DNA from 4 places in the Nocardia sp. NBC_00508 genome. Region 3 is predicted to be linked to each of the others. Evidence: riboswitches for the same ligand, from Rfam matches in the RefSeq annotation. Region 3 holds a riboswitch; each other region holds the start of a gene.
What was found. Region 3 has a riboswitch for S-adenosylmethionine ahead of OHA40_RS10745 (hypothetical protein). Riboswitches for the same ligand answer to the same signal wherever they lie in the genome.
Positions count from the first base shown of each region.

Region 1: it holds a riboswitch for S-adenosylmethionine, as region 3 does, so the genes downstream of both, OHA40_RS17825 (aminotransferase class V-fold PLP-dependent enzyme) here and OHA40_RS10745 (hypothetical protein) in region 3, are expected to answer to the same signal.
Region 2: it holds a riboswitch for S-adenosylmethionine, as region 3 does, so the genes downstream of both, OHA40_RS13890 (rhodanese-like domain-containing protein) here and OHA40_RS10745 (hypothetical protein) in region 3, are expected to answer to the same signal.
Region 4: it holds a riboswitch for S-adenosylmethionine, as region 3 does, so the genes downstream of both, OHA40_RS05595 (amino acid ABC transporter permease) here and OHA40_RS10745 (hypothetical protein) in region 3, are expected to answer to the same signal.

Region 1 is NZ_CP107852.1:4,020,020-4,024,523, reverse strand. It holds gene OHA40_RS17840 (2-oxo-4-hydroxy-4-carboxy-5-ureidoimidazoline decarboxylase) at 1-114, shown strand, start outside; gene OHA40_RS17835 (YbaK/EbsC family protein) at 169-645, shown strand; gene OHA40_RS17830 (flavin reductase family protein) at 711-1,262, shown strand; gene OHA40_RS17825 (aminotransferase class V-fold PLP-dependent enzyme) at 1,335-2,654, opposite strand; SAM riboswitch class IV at 2,702-2,815, opposite strand; gene OHA40_RS17820 (Pls/PosA family non-ribosomal peptide synthetase) at 3,258-4,504, shown strand, end outside.
Region 2 is NZ_CP107852.1:3,102,948-3,107,451, reverse strand. It holds gene OHA40_RS13895 (O-succinylhomoserine sulfhydrylase) at 49-1,263, opposite strand; gene OHA40_RS13890 (rhodanese-like domain-containing protein) at 1,310-1,726, opposite strand; SAM riboswitch class IV at 1,741-1,857, opposite strand; gene OHA40_RS13885 (Rv0361 family membrane protein) at 1,921-2,370, opposite strand; gene OHA40_RS13880 (FAD-dependent oxidoreductase) at 2,860-4,212, shown strand; gene OHA40_RS13875 (amidohydrolase family protein) at 4,298-4,504, shown strand, end outside.
Region 3 is NZ_CP107852.1:2,398,240-2,402,743, reverse strand. It holds gene OHA40_RS10760 (VOC family protein) at 5-346, shown strand; gene OHA40_RS10755 (DUF3017 domain-containing protein) at 527-763, shown strand; gene metX (homoserine O-acetyltransferase MetX) at 852-2,009, opposite strand; gene OHA40_RS10745 (hypothetical protein) at 2,006-2,302, opposite strand; SAM riboswitch class IV at 2,381-2,491, opposite strand; gene OHA40_RS10740 (TetR/AcrR family transcriptional regulator) at 2,544-3,248, opposite strand; gene OHA40_RS10735 (MFS transporter) at 3,375-4,504, shown strand, end outside.
Region 4 is NZ_CP107852.1:1,268,706-1,273,209, reverse strand. It holds gene OHA40_RS05605 (ABC transporter substrate-binding protein) at 1-509, opposite strand, end outside; gene OHA40_RS05600 (amino acid ABC transporter ATP-binding protein) at 524-1,291, opposite strand; gene OHA40_RS05595 (amino acid ABC transporter permease) at 1,288-2,190, opposite strand; SAM riboswitch class I at 2,288-2,381, opposite strand; gene OHA40_RS05590 (hypothetical protein) at 2,763-3,464, shown strand; gene OHA40_RS05585 (glycosyltransferase) at 3,530-4,504, opposite strand, start outside.

The DNA of each region.
Region 1 (4,504 bases), 1.6 Mb from region 3:
GAAGCGCTTGTGCACGAGCAGGTCTCGTCCCGCGACCTGACCCAGCTCGCTCGGATCACCCGGGCGCGGATCTCCGCGATGCTCGGCCCGCGCGAGGGATACCCGGAATACTGAGACAGCAGCGCGACTCGCCCGGCGTACCGCCCGCAATCGCTCTACCCTGGTGGGATGCGCAGGTCGTCATTGCCACCGGTCGCCTGCCGGGTCGCCGACACCCTCATCGCCCGAGGCCACCACGGCCTGATCATGGCCCAGCCGGAGCCGACGCACACCGCCGCGGACGCCGCCGAAGCACTGGGCGTCGACGTGGGCGCGATCACGAAATCGCTGGTGTTCCTGCTCGACGACGACCCGGTGCTGCTGCTGGTCTCCGGCGCGCATCAGGTCGACCTGGCGAACACCGGCGCGCGCCTGGAGGGAACGCTGACCCGCGCCCCCGCCAAGTTGGTGCGCGAAGTGACCGGCCAGCCGATCGGCGGTATCGCACCGGTCGGCCATCCGACCAACCTGCCGACCTGGGTGGACAACGCGCTGTCGCGGCATCGCGAGCTCTGGGCCGCGGGAGGGCACCCGAACACTATTTTCCGCACGTCGTTCCCGGAGCTGCTGCGGATCACCGCCGGCCTTCCGATCGACGTGGATTGACTCGCTGAGCAGCCTGGACACCACGCGCTCCGCACCGGCTCGGCCGCCGAGCGTAGTTTCGTCCTGTGACCGAAGCACCACGGCCCGAGACGGAAATCGCCATACCCGATGATCTGAGCGGCATCACCGCCGAGCAATATCGCGCCTCCATGCGCCACTATCCCGCGGGCGTCACCGTCGTCACGCTCAGTTCGCCGCAAGGGCCGGTCGGCTTCACCGCCACCTCTTTCGCGTCGCTGTCCCTGGACCCGCCGCTGGTCTCGTTCAACATCGCGCACACGTCCTCCAGCCTGGCGGCCATGCTGGACGCGGAATCCGCGGTCATCCATTTCCTCGGCGAACACCAGCAGCACCTGGCCCATCGGTTCTCGCGAACCGCCGAGGAGCGATTCACCGACCGCTCCTTGTGGACCACCTTGGACACCGGCGAGCCTGTCCTGCACGGCACCCCGATCTGGCTTCGCATAACCGTGCACCAGCTCATCCCCCTCGGCGACCACACCCTCGTCGTCGGCCTGGTCACCCGGGTCCACGACAGCACCGACGAAAAGCCCGCCGCGGCCCCGCTCCTCTACTACAACGGCCGCTATTACCGCCCGACCTCGCTGGGCGACTGAACGAATGCGCGGCTACGCCATGCCATACCGGCCACGATGCGGAGCTGCTGTTTCGAAGGACTGCGGCTAGGGCTAGCCGATCAGGCAGGGAGCCGCGCCGGTGGGGGCGGTCGAGGTGAACGGGCGAGTTTCGGGCGTGGGGTTCCACAGGCCGTTGGTGGCGGCGTAGTCCCAGGTGGGGCCGGTGCGCACGAGGGTGGACACGGCCTCGATCAGGCGGTCCACGTCGGCGGATGTGGTGCCGAGGCCGATGCTGGCGCGCAGGGCCCCGTCCAGGCCGAGGCGGGCGAGCAGCGGGTGGGCGCAGAAGCGGCCGTCGCGCACGCCGATGCCGTGTTCGGCGGAGAGATAGGCAGCGACATGGCCGGGAGCGAATCCATCGAGCGCGAAGGCGACGATACCCACCGAGTCGGTGCTGTCGGACCAGATACGCAGCAGACGCACGCCGGGGATCACGGCGAGGCCGTGGCGGAGGTGGTCGGCGAGCCGGTGTTCGTGGGCGGCAAGGGTTTCGGCGTTGATGGCACAGAGCGTGTCACAAGCGGCGGCCAGCGCGGCGGCGCCGAGCACGTTCGGCGACCCGGCCTCGTGCCGCTGCGGGGCGTTTGCCCACTCGGCCCCGGTGGTGGTGACCTCACGAACGGCACCGCCACCGGACAGATAGGGCTGTGCCGCATCGAGCCAATCGCGCTTGCCCACGAGCACACCCGCGCCGAACGGCGCGTACAGCTTGTGCCCGGAGCACGCCAGGTAGTCGATTCCGGTGTCCCGCAGGCTGATCCGACGGTGCGGCGCCAGCTGGGCCGCGTCCACCAGGATCCGGGCGCCGCACTGGTGCGCGATGGTGGCCAGCCGTTCCAGTGGCAGCACCTCGCCGGTCACGTTCGACGCGCCGGTCACCGCGAGCAACGCGGCGGGCTTGCTGCACAATTCGGCGACCAGCCTGCCGACGGTCTCCTCGACGGTGTCGGCCGCCTGCACGACGCGGCGGCCCTGCCTGGTCCAGGGCAGGAAGTTGGCGTGGTGCTCGATGTCGAGCACCACCGTGTCGCCGGGCACGCAGGACGCGAGCAGGTTCAGCGAGTCGGTGGTGTTGCGGGTGAACACCACCACCTGATCGTCGGCGGCGTCGAGGAACTTGGCCACCGACCCGCGGGCGGCCTCGTAGCACTCGGTGGAGATCCGCGAGGCGTAGCCCGCGCCGCGGTGCACACTCGCGTAGAACGGCAGCAGCTGCTGCACGCGGTCGGTGACCTGCGCCAACGCCGGCGCGCTCGCCGCATAGTCGAAATTGGCGTAGGTCGCTGTTCCGCCCTGCACGAGCGGCACCCGCAGTTCGTCACCGGAGACCCGGGCGAGTGGGGCACAGGCGTTGTCGACAGCAGCAGTCATCACGAGAATCCCGTCGGCTCGAGGACCCGCGATCGCATGATTCGTCGAGTCCGCGCTTGCCGCGCCCGGTCGGGCGTCGGCCTGGTCGTCACCCGGAGCACCCCACCGCGGAGGAGGGTTGCCGACCAGCAAGCCGGGGCTTAGCACTGGCACTCATGACCTGAGCCGAGATTGGCAGAAGCGCCCCGGCGCTGTCAACCACGTCCCAACCCGAGCCCACACACACCGATCGGGACATAACCACCACACGCGAGTCTTTACAAGCACCCCGATGACAACTCGCGAGCCGCACGCGCAGCCGAGCGAACACGCAGAACAGATACAGCGAGCGGAATCACATCCAGCAAATCAGCGAACTTTCGGCAAACTCTACGCGCTCCCCGCCGACCAGCGGCTGCCGGGGTTCGTACCGCGAAAATCGTCCCGACCTGCAACAACGCCCACAGCGCCAGGCGATCCGGTATCCAGTCGGGTGAACAACAAATGACGACGACCCCGGGTAACGTGGACGATTGGCCATCATGGCGTTTGCCCTTTGGTAACCCAGCTATGACACAACAACGGGAAGTGTGAGGCAGGTCGATGGGAGGTGCACCGAGCGCCATGCTCTGGACAGAGGTCCATGCGCCGGTGCGCCCGTTGTTGCGGGGCGATCGCGCGCCCGAGCCGAGAACACTCGTCGACATCCTGACCGCGACAGCGCTCACGCATCCCGACGCGCCCGCCATCGATGACGGCCACGTGGTGTTGTCCTACCTGGAACTGGTCGTCGAGGTAGAGAAGACCATGGCCCGCCTCGCCACGGCGGGCGTGCGCCCCGGCGACCGGGTCGGCGTGCGTATGCCGTCGGGGACCCGCGGGCTCTACGTGACCATTCTCGCGGTCCTCTACAGCGGCGCGGCCTACGTGCCGGTCGACGCCGACGATCCTGCGGAGCGCGCCCAGCTCGTCTTCGGCGAAGCCCAGGTCACCGCGATCGTGACCGCCGATGGCATCGAGACCACGGCCGCGGGTATCCGCGCCGCGGAGCGGCATGAAGGTGCCGACACCTGGTCGGCGCTCCCCACCCCCGGCGACGACGCTTGGATCATCTTCACCTCCGGGTCGACCGGAACCCCGAAAGGCGTTGCCGTCACGCACCGCAACGCTGCCGCGTTCGTCGACGCCGAAGCCGACCTGTTCCTCCGCGACGCCCCGATCGGTCCGGGTGACCGGGTCCTCGCCGGTCTCTCGGTCGCCTTCGACGCCTCCTGCGAGGAGATGTGGCTGGCCTGGCGTAACGGCGCCTGCCTGGTGCCCGCCCCCCGCGACCTGGTGCGCACCGGCGCCGACCTGGGCCCCTGGCTGGTGCGGCGCGAGATCAGCATCGTCTCGACGGTGCCAACCCTGGCGGCGACCTGGCCGGTCGAGGCGCTGGAGGCGGTGCGGCTGCTGATCTTCGGCGGCGAGGCCGTCCCGCCCGAACTCGCCGAACGCCTTGCCGGAACGGATGATTCGGCTCGCGAGGTATGGAACACCTACGGGCCCACCGAGGCGACGGTTGTCGCCTGTGCCGCGCGGCTGAACGGCCAGTGGCCGATCCGCATCGGACTTCCACTCAACGGCTGGGATCTCGTCGTGGTGGACCAGGCGGGAAATCCCGTGGCGGAGGGCGAATCCGGCGAATTGGTGATCGGCGGCGTCGGCCTGGCGCGCTATCTCGACCCGGCCAAGGACACCGAGAAGTACGCGCCGCTGCCCTCGGTCGGCTGGGACCGGGCCTACCGCAGCGGCGACCTGGTTCGCAACGACAGCGCGGGACTGGTCTTCCTCGGCCGGGCCGACGATCAGATCAAGCTGGGCGGCCGCCG
Region 2 (4,504 bases), 700 kb from region 3:
TCGCGGCGTGACTTGTCGCCCCTCTCCCGTACCGGCTCGCCGAGCCGGTCAGGAGAGGGCTTGGTCGAGATCGTTCAGGAGGTCTTCCACGTCTTCGAGGCCCACTGAGATACGGACGACGCCGTCGGACAGGCCGATGGTGGCGCGGCCTTCCGGGCCCATGGCGCGGTGGGTGGTGGTGGCGGGGTGGGTGATCAAGGTCTTGGCGTCGCCGAGGTTGTTGGAGATGTCGATGACGCGCAATCGGTTCAGGATCTCGAAAGCGCGCTTCTTCGCCTCGTTTTCCGGCGCGTTCAGCTCGAAGGTGACCACGGTGCCGCCCGCGCTCATCTGGCTGGTGGCCAGTGTGTGCTGTGGATGCGACTCCAGGAAGGGGTATTTCACCCAGCTGACGGCCTTGTTGCCCTCCAGGAAGCGGGCGATCCGCAATGCGGAATCGGCCGAATGGCGCACCCGCAGCGGCATCGTCTCCAGCCCCTTGAGGAGCGTCCACGCATTGAACGGGCTCAGCGCCGGACCGGTATGGCGCATGAGCGTTTTCACCGGGCCGTCGATGTAGTCCTTGGCGCCGAGAATCGCGCCGCCGAGCACCCGGCCTTGCCCGTCGATGTGCTTGGTGCCGGAGTACACCACCACGTCGGCGCCGAGCTCGAAGCCACGCTGCAGAAGAGGCGTAGCGAAGACGTTGTCCAGTACCACTTTCGCGCCCGCGGCATGGGCCAGCTCGGTTACCCGGCGCACGTCGACCAGTGTCTGCATCGGATTGGCGGGCGTCTCGAAAAACACCGCCTCGGTCGGCACCGACAGCGCCTGCTCCCACTGATCGAGATCCTCGCCGTCGACGAAGACGGTTTCCACGCCCCAGCGCGGCAGGATCTCGTTGCACACCATGAAGCAGGAGCCGAACAGACTGCGCGCGGCCACCAGCCGGTCACCGGCGCCGAGCAGAGCTCCCAGCGCGGTGAACACGGCCGACATGCCGCTCGCTGTCGCGAAACACGCTTCCGCGCCGTCGATCAGCCGCATCCGCTCCTCGAACATCGCGACCGTCGGATTGCCGTAGCGGGAGTAGACGAAATGCTCGACCTCGCCGGTGAACGCGGCCTCGGCGGCTTCCGCGCTCTGGTAGACGAAGCCGGAGGTCAGGTAGAGCGCCTCGGCGGTCTCCTCGAAACCGGAGCGCCGCAGTCCGCCCCGCACACCGAGTGTCGCGGGACCGACGCCCTCGGGCAGTGGCTTGTCGAACGCGCCGCCGGTGATCACGACCGACGCCCGTCGGCAGAGCCGCGCGGGCAGGCCTGCCACGCGCTCACGACTGCCGCCAGGGCAGCCCTAGGGCACGCCAGCCGGAGCCGCCGCGGTGCCCGAACTCGTCGAGCGGACCTTCGAAGCCTTCCAGCACGTTGTAGGAGGTGCGGTAGCCCGCCGATGTGGCGGTGATCGCCGCGCCGACCGAACGCTGGCCGGAGCGACACAGGAACACGACCGGCGCCTCCGGGGCGTGGTCGGCGAGCGCCTGCCGCAACTGCTCGACGAACGCCTCGTTGCGCGCGCCGGTGGAATCGACCCACTCGATCAGCACGGTCGGCCGCTCGATCGAACTCGTGTCGGGTACGCCGACGAACTTCCATTCGGCTTCCGTGCGCACGTCCACGAGAACGGCTTCGGGGTTGTCGCGCAACAGTTCCCATGCCTGTTGCGGGGTGATGTCACCGGCGTAACTCATCTGCTCCTCCTGCGAATCCGCACTTGCCGCGTCCGGGATCGGAGCACGGCCAGGTCGTCACCCGGAGCACCCCACCGCGGAGGAGGGTTGCCGACCAGTAATGCCGGGGCTTGACACTGGCTCTCATGACCTTCGACTGAGATTGCACCGACCCGGGTCACCGTGTCAAACGACTGTTCGCAGTGCGAGAACGCTCAGGTGCAGACCAGCCACCGGTCATCGGATCTGGTGAGGTTCCACGTCCTGGTCGTCTCCGTGCCGTCCGCCTTCGTGGTCACGGTCGCCTTGCCCTTGTCGCCATCCACCATCGCGTTGTCGATTTTCGTGATCTCGACGGACTTTCCGGCGCCGGACTGTCCGGCCAGCGGTGAACGGGCGGCGTCGAAGCCCTGGCATGCGGCGCCGGGCGGCGGCACGGTGCCGGTGCGATTGGCGCCCTCGACGAAGTTGTGGACGGCCGCGGCGATGCGGTCGGCTTCTGTGACATTTTTCTCAGCGGGCGACAACACCCCGCCGAGCACGATCGCGATGAGCACGATCACCGCGACCACCGCGGCCGCGATGAACGGGACCATGGACCGCTTGTCGGTCTGATCGACCCGGATGATGTCGTCCTCGCCCGCGGTCGGCTGCTGCTCGGTCATGGGTCGATGATCCCTGGTCGGCGCGGGTATCGAGCGCGCGGCCCCGGAGCAGGCGGTCGGCTGTGCCCGCCCGGGACCCGGCGGGCGCTATAGGTTGCGCGGGAGCGGGTACGCACCGATTGTGATAGTCGATGACATCCACCGAGTTCACGCACCGGACCTCCGGCGGTATCGAGCGTCCCGATAGAATCGCGGGACGGCGGCCTGCTGTCATAGCGAATCGGCAGCTCATCGCCGCGGCGAACGGGGCACCGTGCAGCCACGAGCCGGCAACGCCGGCAACCGCACCGGAGGGGTGCGACCGAGCCGGTGCGTCAACTTAGCCTAAGCTAAGCCAGACGTCATTAATTGTTTCGACCATAAGGGTGCGCGTAAGAGATGACCGAACAGAGTGCAGTATCGGATGGCGGTGTTCGCGAGCCCTCCGCGGTGACGCAGGCTTCCTCCTCCGGGCCTGACGCGCACACCGCGACGCCCCGCCCGCTCCGCATCGCGATCGTGGGCGCCGGACCGGCCGGGATCTACGCCGCCGACGCCTTGATGAAGTCCGATGCCGAGGTGAGTATCGACCTGTTCGAGCGCATGCCTGCGCCGTTCGGGCTGATCCGCTACGGCGTCGCGCCCGACCACCCGCGGATCAAGGGCATCATCACCGCGCTGCACAAGGTGCTGGACAAGCCGCAGGTGCGGCTGCTGGGCAACATCGACTACGGCACCGACATCACCCTCGATGACCTGCGCGCCTTCTACGACGCGGTGATCTTCTCCACCGGCGCCAACGCCGACCGCGCGCTGCCCATCCCCGGCATCGACCTGGACGGCTCCTACGGCGCCGCGGACTTCGTATCCTGGTACGACGGCCACCCCGACGTGCCGCGCTCCTGGCCGCTGGACGCGCAGAAGGTCGCCGTCCTCGGCGTCGGCAACGTCGCCCTGGACGTGGCCCGTGTGCTGGCCAAGACCGGCGACGAACTGCTGCCCACCGAGATCCCGCCGAACGTCTACCACGGCCTGAAGGACAACAAGGCCCTCGAGGTCCACGTCTTCGGCCGCCGCGGCCCCGCCCAGGCCAAGTTCACCCCGCTGGAACTGCGCGAACTCGACCACTCCCCGACCATCGAGGTCATCGTCGACCCCGCCGACATCGACTACGACGAAGGCTCCGAAGCCGCGCGCAGGCATTCCAAGCAGGTCGACATGGTCGCCAACACCCTCGAGCAGTGGGCCATCCGCGATGCCGGTAACCGGCCGCACAAGCTGTTCCTGCACTTCTTCGAGTCCCCCGCCGAGGTGCTCGGCGACAACGGCAAGGTCGTCGGCCTGCGCACCGAACGCACCCAGCTCGATGGCACCGGCAACGTCAAGGGCACCGGCGTCTACAAGGACTGGGACGTGCAGGCGGTCTACCGCGCCGTCGGCTACCTGTCGCAGAACATCAGCAACCTGCCCTTCGACGACCAAGCCGGCACCGTACCCAACGAAGCCGGCCGCGTGATCGCCGACGAGAACGCCGACGGCGCCGAACGCTACCTGCCCGCCACCTACGTGACCGGCTGGATCAAACGCGGCCCGGTCGGCCTGATCGGCCACACCAAGGGCGACGCCAACGAAACCATCGCCTGCCTGCTCGACGACGCCCCCCGCTTCACCCCGGCCCAGCGGCCCGACCCCGAAGCCGTCACCGAGTTCCTCGAAGCCAAGGGCATCCCGTTCACCACCTGGGCCGGCTGGTACCGCCTCGACGCCCACGAACGCTCCCTCGGCGAACCCGAAGGCCGCGAACGCGTCAAGGTCGTCGAGCGCGAGGACATGCTGCGCGCCAGCGAACCGCACAAGGTCTGATCAACCCCGCGGCGACCGACTCCGCTGCCGCGGCAGCACCCACGTTGTGGCAGCGGAAAATCCGACACTGAGGCATTCTGTACAAGTGTTCGATGCCCACCTGCACATCTTCGACCCGCGGTTCCCGCTGGCCGAAAACGAGGGCTACCTGCCCGACCCGTTCACCATTGCCGACTACCGCAAGCGCATGTCGCGGTTCGACATCAGTGGTGGCGCCGTGGTCAGCGGGTCGTTCCAGGGCGCGGATCAGAGCTACCTGAAGGCCGCCCTCGCCGAGCTCGGCGAGGGCTGG
Region 3 (4,504 bases):
CACGATGACCGGTGAACCGACCTTTTTCGAGATCGGCGTGCCCGATGCGGTGCGCGCTCAGAAGTTCTACCTGCGGCTTCTCGGTTGGACACCGCACCCGATGGGTGAGGATGGGCAGGCGTGGCTCGAAACCGGAGGTATCCGCGGCGGGTTACACAACCACGACGAGGACCGCCGAATCGACATATTCTTCAGCGTCGCGGATATCGAGGCTGCGGTCTCGGCCGTCCGCGAACTCGGCGGTGAAGCCGAGGATCCCGGACCCGAGGAGCCGGGCTTCGGCCGATTCGCTTTCTGCAAGGACGACCAGGGCGTGCGGTTCGGACTGCATCAACTTGCCCGCTGAGTCACTGCTCCAGCGAAAGCCGCATCTCTGCTCCGCGGATCGGTGAAGTCCGAGCGGCTTTCTCCCAACGCTCGGGGTGTCTGCAAGAATCGGGGCGTGACCGATGCCGATACGCCTTCCGTGGAGCAGCGAACCGTGCGCCGCAGTTCGGGGGCGGAATTCCTGCGTTGCCATCTGCCGATGGTGGTTGTCACGCTGGTCATCGTGGTGGCGGTGGTCTTCGTCGCGTCCGATCGGTGGCGGCGCGGGGCCTTCTTCTTCGGTGGCGCGACGTTGCTGGCCGCGGCGTTCCGGCTGTGCTTGCCGACCGAGCGGGTCGGTCTGCTTGCGGTGCGCAGCAAACCCTTCGACGTGGGGACGCTGACCCTGCTCGGTTCGAGCATCTTGTTCCTCGCGGCCACCATCAATCTCGGCTAGGGAGTAGTGGCCCGGTCGCTCCGGCGGGCAATTCACGCAGGCGACTACGGCATGGTACGGGGCGAAACACCCTGGGGCGGCGGTCTTTTCAGCGTTCGGGCCGCACGCCGTCCCGCGCCAGCCGCATGGTCTCGGTCAGCAGTTTCGACACTGCCGCCGCCTCGGTGAGGAACCCGTCGTGCCCGTCGCGGGAATGCACGACCTCGAGCCCGTCGCAGCCGGGCAGCAGATCGGCGAGCTCCTGCTGGGTCCGCAGCGGGTACAGGCGGTCGGAGTCGACGCCGCCGACGACGCACGGCACCGGCGTCGCCGCGAGCGCCGCTTCGACGCCACCGCGGCCGCGGCCGACGTCATGGCGGTTCATCGCCTCGGTCAGCAGCACGTAGGTCGCCGGATCGAAGCGTTTGCACAGCTTGTCGGCTTGGTGGTCCAGGTAGCTCTGCACCGCGTAGCGGCCGCCGTTCCACGGGTCCTCGTCGCCCTGCGGCTTGTTCTCGAACCGATGGTCGAGCTCGAACTCGGTGCGGTAGGTCAGGTGTGCGATCCGCCGGGCGATGGCCATGCCCGCCAGCGGGGCGCGGCCGGTGGCGTGGTAGTCGCCCCCCTGCCAGTCCGGGTCGGCCTTGATCGCCGCGATCTGCGTGATCTGGGTGCCGATCTGGTCGGCGGTGGCGCGCGCGCCGACCGCGAGCACCAGCGCGGCGGCGACTCGCTCGGGCGCGCCGACCATCCACTCCAGCACCCGCATGCCACCCATCGACCCGCCGACCACGGCGGCGAGCCGGTCGACGCCGAGCAGGTCCATCAGGATCGCTTCCGCGGTCACCTGATCGCGGATCGAGATCTCCGGAAACCGTGTGCCCCAAGGCTTTCCGTCCGGAGCCGAACTGGACGGCCCGGTGCTGCCCTTACAGCCGCCGAGCACGTTCGTGGCGATCACGCACCATTCGTCGGTGTCCAGCGGCGCGCCCGGTCCGACCATGCCGTCCCACCAGCCGGGCAGTGGGTGCATGTCGTCGGGCTTGCCGACGACGTGCGAGTCGCCGGTGAGGGCGTGTTCGACCAGCACGACATTGTCCAGCTCCGGGGAGAGTTCACCCCAGCGCTGCACCGCGAGGCGCACGTCCGGAACGACCGCGCCGTTCTCCAGCCGCACGTCCCCGATGGGGATGAAGCAGAGCTCGCCGTCCGGAGGCGGCAGGGTGACGTCGGACGCGCGGAGGCTCGATTCGGTACTCACGGTCATGTCGCCGCCGCCGTGAAACCGGCGCACCGATCGGCGCGAATGTCCTCGATGCCCACCGCGAGGCGGATGGCTCCTGGACCGATTCCTGAGGTCGGCTCCTCCGGCATGAACTGGGGATGCGTCATCGACGCGGAGGGAATCACGAGAGAACGCACATCGCCGATGGTAGCCATGCGGCCGTACCGGCCCGATCCGCCTGCGAACGTCCTGCTCGCGTTCACATGGACCCGCAGGGTCTCGAAGGACCACTGCGCCGGTTCGTTCCCGGCCGCGGACGCGGTCGATTCACTCATGGTTTGCTCCAAATGAAGGTGTTCGCCGGTACAGCAGGGGCTAACGGTGTGCCGAACAACACATACCGGCGACCTCCTGATGCGCGCTTGCTCCCGACTCTCGGGAGCCAGGTCATCACCCGGAGCACCCCACCGCTGCTGGAGGGTTGCCGACCAGCGAGCCGGGGCTTGGCGCTGGCACTCATGACCTGCCCGGCATCATAACCGGCGGGCGGTCAGCGTCCGAAATCCTTCGGCGAACTCACTGGCCGGCGTCGTTCGGCGGGACGCAGCAGATGCGTACGAACTCGTCGAAGGTCTCGATGAACGCGGTGCGCCCGGCCCGGGACGCGGTCGCCACGTCCTCATGATCGAACGATCCGCCGGTGCACTCCATGCCGACGGTGCCGATCAGCTGCCAGGCTCCGACGATGAGCCGCACGGCGCGCGCGTCCGGCTCGGTGCCGAGGCGCTCGGCGAGCACGGCCGCGATCGCGGTGTTCTTGGAGTCGGCGTGCTCGAGACTGCGTGCGCTGACCGAGGGGCTGCTGCGCAGGATTCGCCGCATCTGCTGGTATCGCCGGAACGAGATCGGGCTGGTGTTGCCCGCTCCGGCGGCCTGGTCGACCACGTGCAGGAAGGCCTCGCGCAGCGCCTCCAGTTCGTTGCCGGCGCGGGGGAGCCCGCGCAGCGTCTCGGCGACGGCGATCCCGAAGTCCTGCACGGGGCCCAGGATGATGGCCTCTTTGCTGTCGAAATAGCGGTTGATGGTGCGCGGCGAGACGTCCGCGCAATTGGCGATCTGCTCGATCGTGGTCGCGTCGAAGCCCTGCGTGTCGCACAGATCGAGCCCGGCCTCGATGATGCGCAACCTGGTCTGCTGCTTCTTACGTTCGCGCAGTCCCGGGGTCGCTGGGGCGTTGTCCGCCGCTGCGCTCGCGCCCATCGGCGCCGATGACTCGAGCATTTCCTCATGCTAACGCAACCCTCCGTTTTCTTGTCGTAAACCGCCAGATGTCGTAGTACGACATTTTTCTCTTGACGACAAATGTCGCTCGATGACAGGATGATCCGGCACATCGAGGACGAGGAGATGACAGTGACGGAAACTGCGAAGGCGGTGGACGCGCCCGCAAGACAGGGCCGCTCGGCGCGCTGGCTCGCGCTGGCGGTAATCGCGTCGGCCCAGCTCATGGTGGTACTGGACGCCACCATCGTGACCATTTCGCTGCCGTTCGCGCAGCGTGATCTCGACATCAGCGATGGCAACCGGCAATGGATGCTCACCGCCTACACGCTGATCTTCGGCGGCCTCCTGCTGCTGGGCGGCCGACTCGCCGACTACCTCGGGCGACGCCGGATCTTCATCATCGGCCTGATCGGCTTCGCGGGCGCGTCGGCCCTCGCCGGGCTCGCCCAGAACGGCGCGGAACTGTTCGCCGGGCGCGCGTTGCAGGGCGCGTTCGCCGCGCTGCTCGCACCCGCCGCGCTCTCGCTGCTGTCGGTGACCTTCACCGAACCTGGCGAGCGAGCCACCGCGTTCGGCGTCTTCGCGGGCATTTCCGCCGGCGGTGCTGCGCTGGGGTTGATCGCGGGTGGCGCGCTCACCGAGTACGCGTCGTGGCGCTGGTGCCTGCTGGTCAACACGCCCATCGCGCTGGTCGCGCTGCTCGGCGCGCTGGCCTGGGTGGTGAAGGACGCGCCTGCGCCGCGCACCGGAGGTTATGACGTGCCCGGTGCCGTCACGGTGACGCTCGGTCTGATCGCCATCGTGTACGGATTCAGCCGCGCCGCCGAGGACGGCTGGCTGGCCGGCAGCACCCTGGCGCTGCTGATCGCGGGACTGGTCCTGCTCGTCGCCTTCGTCGCGATCGAACGGCGCTCGTCGAACCCGCTGCTGCCGCTGCACATTCCGGGCGAGATCAACCGGGGTGGCGCGTTCCTGGCCGCGCTGCTCATCCCGATCGCCATGTTCGCGATGTTCCTGTTCCTGAGCTACTACTTCCAGATCACGCTCGGTTACTCCGCGCTGAAGGCGGGTTTCGCGTTCCTGCCTTTCCCGGCGGGCATCGCGATCTCCGCGGCCGTCACCAGCGCCCTGCTGCCGAAGCTCGGCCCGCGGCCGTTGATGGTGGCCGGCGCCGTGCTCGGCGTCATCGGCTTGCTGCTGCTGGCGCAGTTGAACTTGGGCGACAGCTTCGTCGCCGGGGTGCTGCCCGCCCA
Region 4 (4,504 bases), 1.1 Mb from region 3:
TTGAATTCGAGCTTGCTCTGGATCGGCACCTCCAACGCGACATTGTCCTTGCGGTAGGTCGCGAAGTCGTACTTCTCCTTGCGCTCCTCGGTGACGGTCACGTTGGAGATGAACGCGTCCACCTCGCCGGAATCCACCCGCACGAAGTTCTGCGACCAATCCGCCACCTGCGCGTCGAGTTTCAGCCCGAGGATGTCCGCGATCAGCGAGGCGAAGTCGACTTCGGAGCCGACCACGGTCTTGTCGTCGGTGGCGTAGAACCGCAGCGGCGGCGCGGCGCCGGACGCGCCGGTCACGATCAGGGTGCCGCGGTCGCGGATCGCCCGCGGCACCTCCGCGGCGATGGCGTCGACCTTCGCGGCCCGGACGCGACCGGACTGGGCGGGGGAGAGGTCGAAGGTGATCGAACCCGCGGGCTGCGCGGCGGAGTCCGCCTCGGGTTCGGTGCAGCCGGTGGCCAGCAGCACGACTCCCGTCGCGGCGGCGGCGACCAGGGCGGAAAGCTTCATCGGATACCTGTTCATCAGCGGACTCGGGATAGGAAAGCGCGGGTGCGCGGGTGTTCGGGGCGGTCGAGGACGACCGAGGGCGGGCCCTGCTCGACGATGACGCCGTCATCGAGGAACACCACGGTGTCGGCGACCTCGCGAGCGAAACCGATTTCGTGGGTGACGATCACGAGGGCGGTGCCGCCGTGCGCGAGGTCGCGGATCACGTCCAGCACCTCGCCGACCAATTCCGGGTCCAGCGCGGAGGTCGGCTCGTCGAACAGGATCACGCGGGGTCGCAGCGCCAACGCGCGGGCGATCGCCACGCGCTGCTGCTGCCCGCCGGACAGTCTGCGCGGATACGCCGCCGCCAGGTGTCCGATGCCGACCCGTTCGAGCAGGTCCTTCGCTTCGCGCTCGACCTCGCCGCGGTCGCGTCGCTGCGCGGAAAGCGGTGCGAGCGTGACATTGTCGAGCACCGTCAGGTGCGGGAACAGGTTGAACTGCTGGAAGACGAAGCCGATCCGGGACCGCTGCTTGCGCACCTCCCGGTCCGGAAGCGCGTGCAACCGGTGACGGCGAAGGCGATACCCGATCAGCTCGCCGTCGATGTGCACCGTGCCCGCGTCCAGCGATTCCAGGTGGTTCACCACGCGCAGCAGGGTCGACTTGCCGGAACCGGACGGACCGATCACCGCGACCACCTCGCCGGAGCGAATGGTCAGATCGATGCCGCGCAGAACCTGATGCGCCCCATAGGCTTTCCGAACGCCGCGGACCTCGACGGCGGGCGTGGCGGTCATCGCGTCGCTCCGCGCGGTGCGGCGGAACCGATCTCGGCGACTTCCCGCAGTTTCTGCCACGTGCGCTGGAGCGGTGACGGTGGCGGGGTGCGGTGCGCGCCTTTGGCGTAGTGGCGCTCGATGTAGTACTGCGCCACCGACAACACGGTGGTGAGCACGATGTACCAGACCGTCGCGACCATCAGCAGCGGCACCACCCGTCCGTTGCGCCCGTAGATCACCTGGACCTGGTAGAACAGCTCGGCGATCGCCATCACCGACACGATCGAGGTCCCCTTGAAGAGGCTGATCACCTCGTTGGTCGCATTCGGCAGGATCGAGCGCATCGCCTGCGGGACCACCACGGTGCGGAACTGCCGCAGCCGCGGAATCCCCAGCGCGGCGGCCGCTTCCAGCTGGCCCGCGTCGACCGAGATGAACCCCGCGCGGATGATCTCGGCCGAATACGCCGCCTGGTGCAGGGCCAGGCCGATCACCGCGGCGGTGAAACCGCTGATCACCCCGTTTACCTCGAAGGTGAACAACGCCGGGCCGAACGGGATGCCGACCGAGAGCGTCTGGTACAGGTAGGCGATGTTGAACCAGAACAGCAACTGCACGATCAGTGGGATGGAGCGGAACGCCCAGATGTAGACCCACGAGATCACCCGCAACACCGGATTGTTCGACAGCCGGGCGACCGCGAGCGCGGTGCCGAGCAGGAATCCCAGCGCGGTGCCCCACAGAGTCAGTTCCAAGGTCACCCGCAAGGCCGACAGCACCGATTTCGCCGTGATGTACTGCGCGAACGTCGGCCAGTCCCAGCCGGGATTGGTGGCGAGCCCGTGCACGAACTGGGCGAGCAGGATCAGCGCGACGGCGCTGACCACCCACCGCCAGGGGTGGCGGGCCTTGGCCACGGTGGGTGTTCCACCCCCTCGCGCGGATGCGCTGCCGGGCGCGGTGGTTCCGGGGGCGGGGGAACTCCATGACGGGTCCTCGATGATCACTTCGGTTCCTCCATCGGTCCCGGCGGAAGCACCCGCACCCGGTGACCGGGGGGTTGCTGCGACGTCGACGAGCCAGGTCTCTCGGTCGCTCTGGATGGTTGGTGCCGACCCCCCGTCAACCGATGTAAGGGTCGAGCCGAATCATGATGCCCAGCAAGCGGATCGCGGAACAAGAGAAGTAATCACCGTGAGCGTAGACCTTGTCGCGCCCGGATTCATCGGATCTTTGTAGTTGCCAGGCGTGCGCTACCGCGTCGACAGCGGTGCGGACCTCGTCGCCTCATCACGCGCGGGGCGCGTGCGCCGAATAGCGGCGGCGCGATGCAGCATACGGCCTTGCCTGTGGTGGCGGACCAGCGCGTCGGCTCGATTCGGGCAAACTGGACTGCTGCGAAATTGCTGTCCGCAATCCCGGCTGTTGAGTGCGTTTGCCGGAGTACTGTGCCCCTCGATCGTTCCGCCGATGAGGAGGTTTCGTGATCATGTTGCGTCGTCTGAGCTTGTTGTCCGCTGTCGCGACCAGTTCGGTCGCCCTCGCACTCGCGGGGCCGGGTGCCGCGCTCGCGGCCCCGGACACCCCGGCTCCGGCATTCCCCGATCGCACCACGCAGACCGTCGCCCCCGGTGATCTGTTGGGTGTCTACCACTCAGCGCTCAACGCGCTGCGCACGCTCGGCATCGAGCCGTTCCTGTATCCAGCCGCGGCGGCGTTGTGCGTCGACAACACCACCCTCGGCATGGCGCCCGCGGTGGCGGGCTCCATTCCGGGCCCGTGGCCGAAGAACACCGTGCAGATTCCCGGCCTGGACCTCAGCGCCGTCAAATCGGGGCAGGCCATGTTCACCTTCGTGCCCTACGGGCTCGGGCCGGACGGCCCGAACACCGCGGGCATGCACGTCGCCTGGGTCAACCTGAGCACCGGACGCAGCGGCACGGCCGGGATGGGGCCGCTGTCGGAGGTCGCCCGCGGGATGATCCCCGCCGCCGTTCCGCCGGAACTGCGGCCCGCCGCCGAGCAGGCGATCCAGGACTTCCTCTTCGCGTCGCTTCCGATGGGCGGCGTGCGCGCGGTCCCGGTGGACACCGGCCGTGGCACCGTGCTCGCCGCGGTGTTCGGCACGGTCCAGAACGGTGCCAGGTCCTGCCACTTCCTGCCGACAGTCGGGATCGCCACCGTGCCGTGAGTGTCCAGCCGCAGGGCCATCGCCCCTGACCGTCCGAGGGCGCAGGGGCACGATGCCCACCCACGTTATTCCAGAAGGCGACCTTTCCAGCGCACCGTGCCCCGGCGGCGGGCACGGTGCGAACGCGCCCACAGCAGCAGGTACGCGCCCACCGACAGCGGATGTGCGAGGGCGGCGAGAACATCCGGGTACCGGAGCGGGCCACCGGTCTCGGTCGAGCGGGCCAGCAGTCGGCCGACGACGGAGGCGAGATAGCCGGCCAGGCCGGTCCGCCGGATCGGACCTCTGCCGAGCACGGCGGCGGTCGGCGGCAGCCAATAGGCAAGGGCGGCAAGCATTCCCACCGCGGCTCCGCCCGTCACCGTTCCGTCATAGGCCGACCAGAGCCAGCGGGTGTAGCCGGCGTCGAGTTCGCCTGCGCCGCGGTACATCCTGGTTCGCGCCAGCGGCCCCGCCGCCACCAAAGCCGTGCCATGACCGGCTCGGCGCAGCGTGCGCGCGATCTCGAGGTCCTCGGTGACGCTCCCGGCCACCGCGGCGTGGCCACCCACCGCGCGGTACCCGGCGTTGTCGAACACGAGGAATTGGCCGCAGGCCACCGCCGTGGACGGGCGCAGGCTCCGGTCGGCGGCGGCGATCGGCAGCGTCGAGGCCCACGACCAGCACAGCAGGGGCTGCACCACCTCCTCCACGGCCGATCCGGCCACCTGGTGCGGCCACGGCGAGACCAGCGCGACTTCGCTCCTGCGCAGGGCGCCCACCGCCGCCGCGAGAGCCGTGGGGGCCACGCGCACATCGGCGTCCAGGAAGATCAACACCGGCGTCGCCACATCCTCGGCCAGCCGGGCGCAGGCCGCCGCCTTGCCGGTCCAGCCGGGGGCCGGGTCGGACTCGGTGCGCAGCAGGGTGAATCGGGAATCGCCATCGATCGCCGCGCGCGCGGCGGCGGAGGTGTCGTCGGTGGAACCATCGTCGAGGATGCGCACCGCCATGCGCGGAATTCCCACCTGGGCACGCAGATCGGCGATCAGATCGGGTAG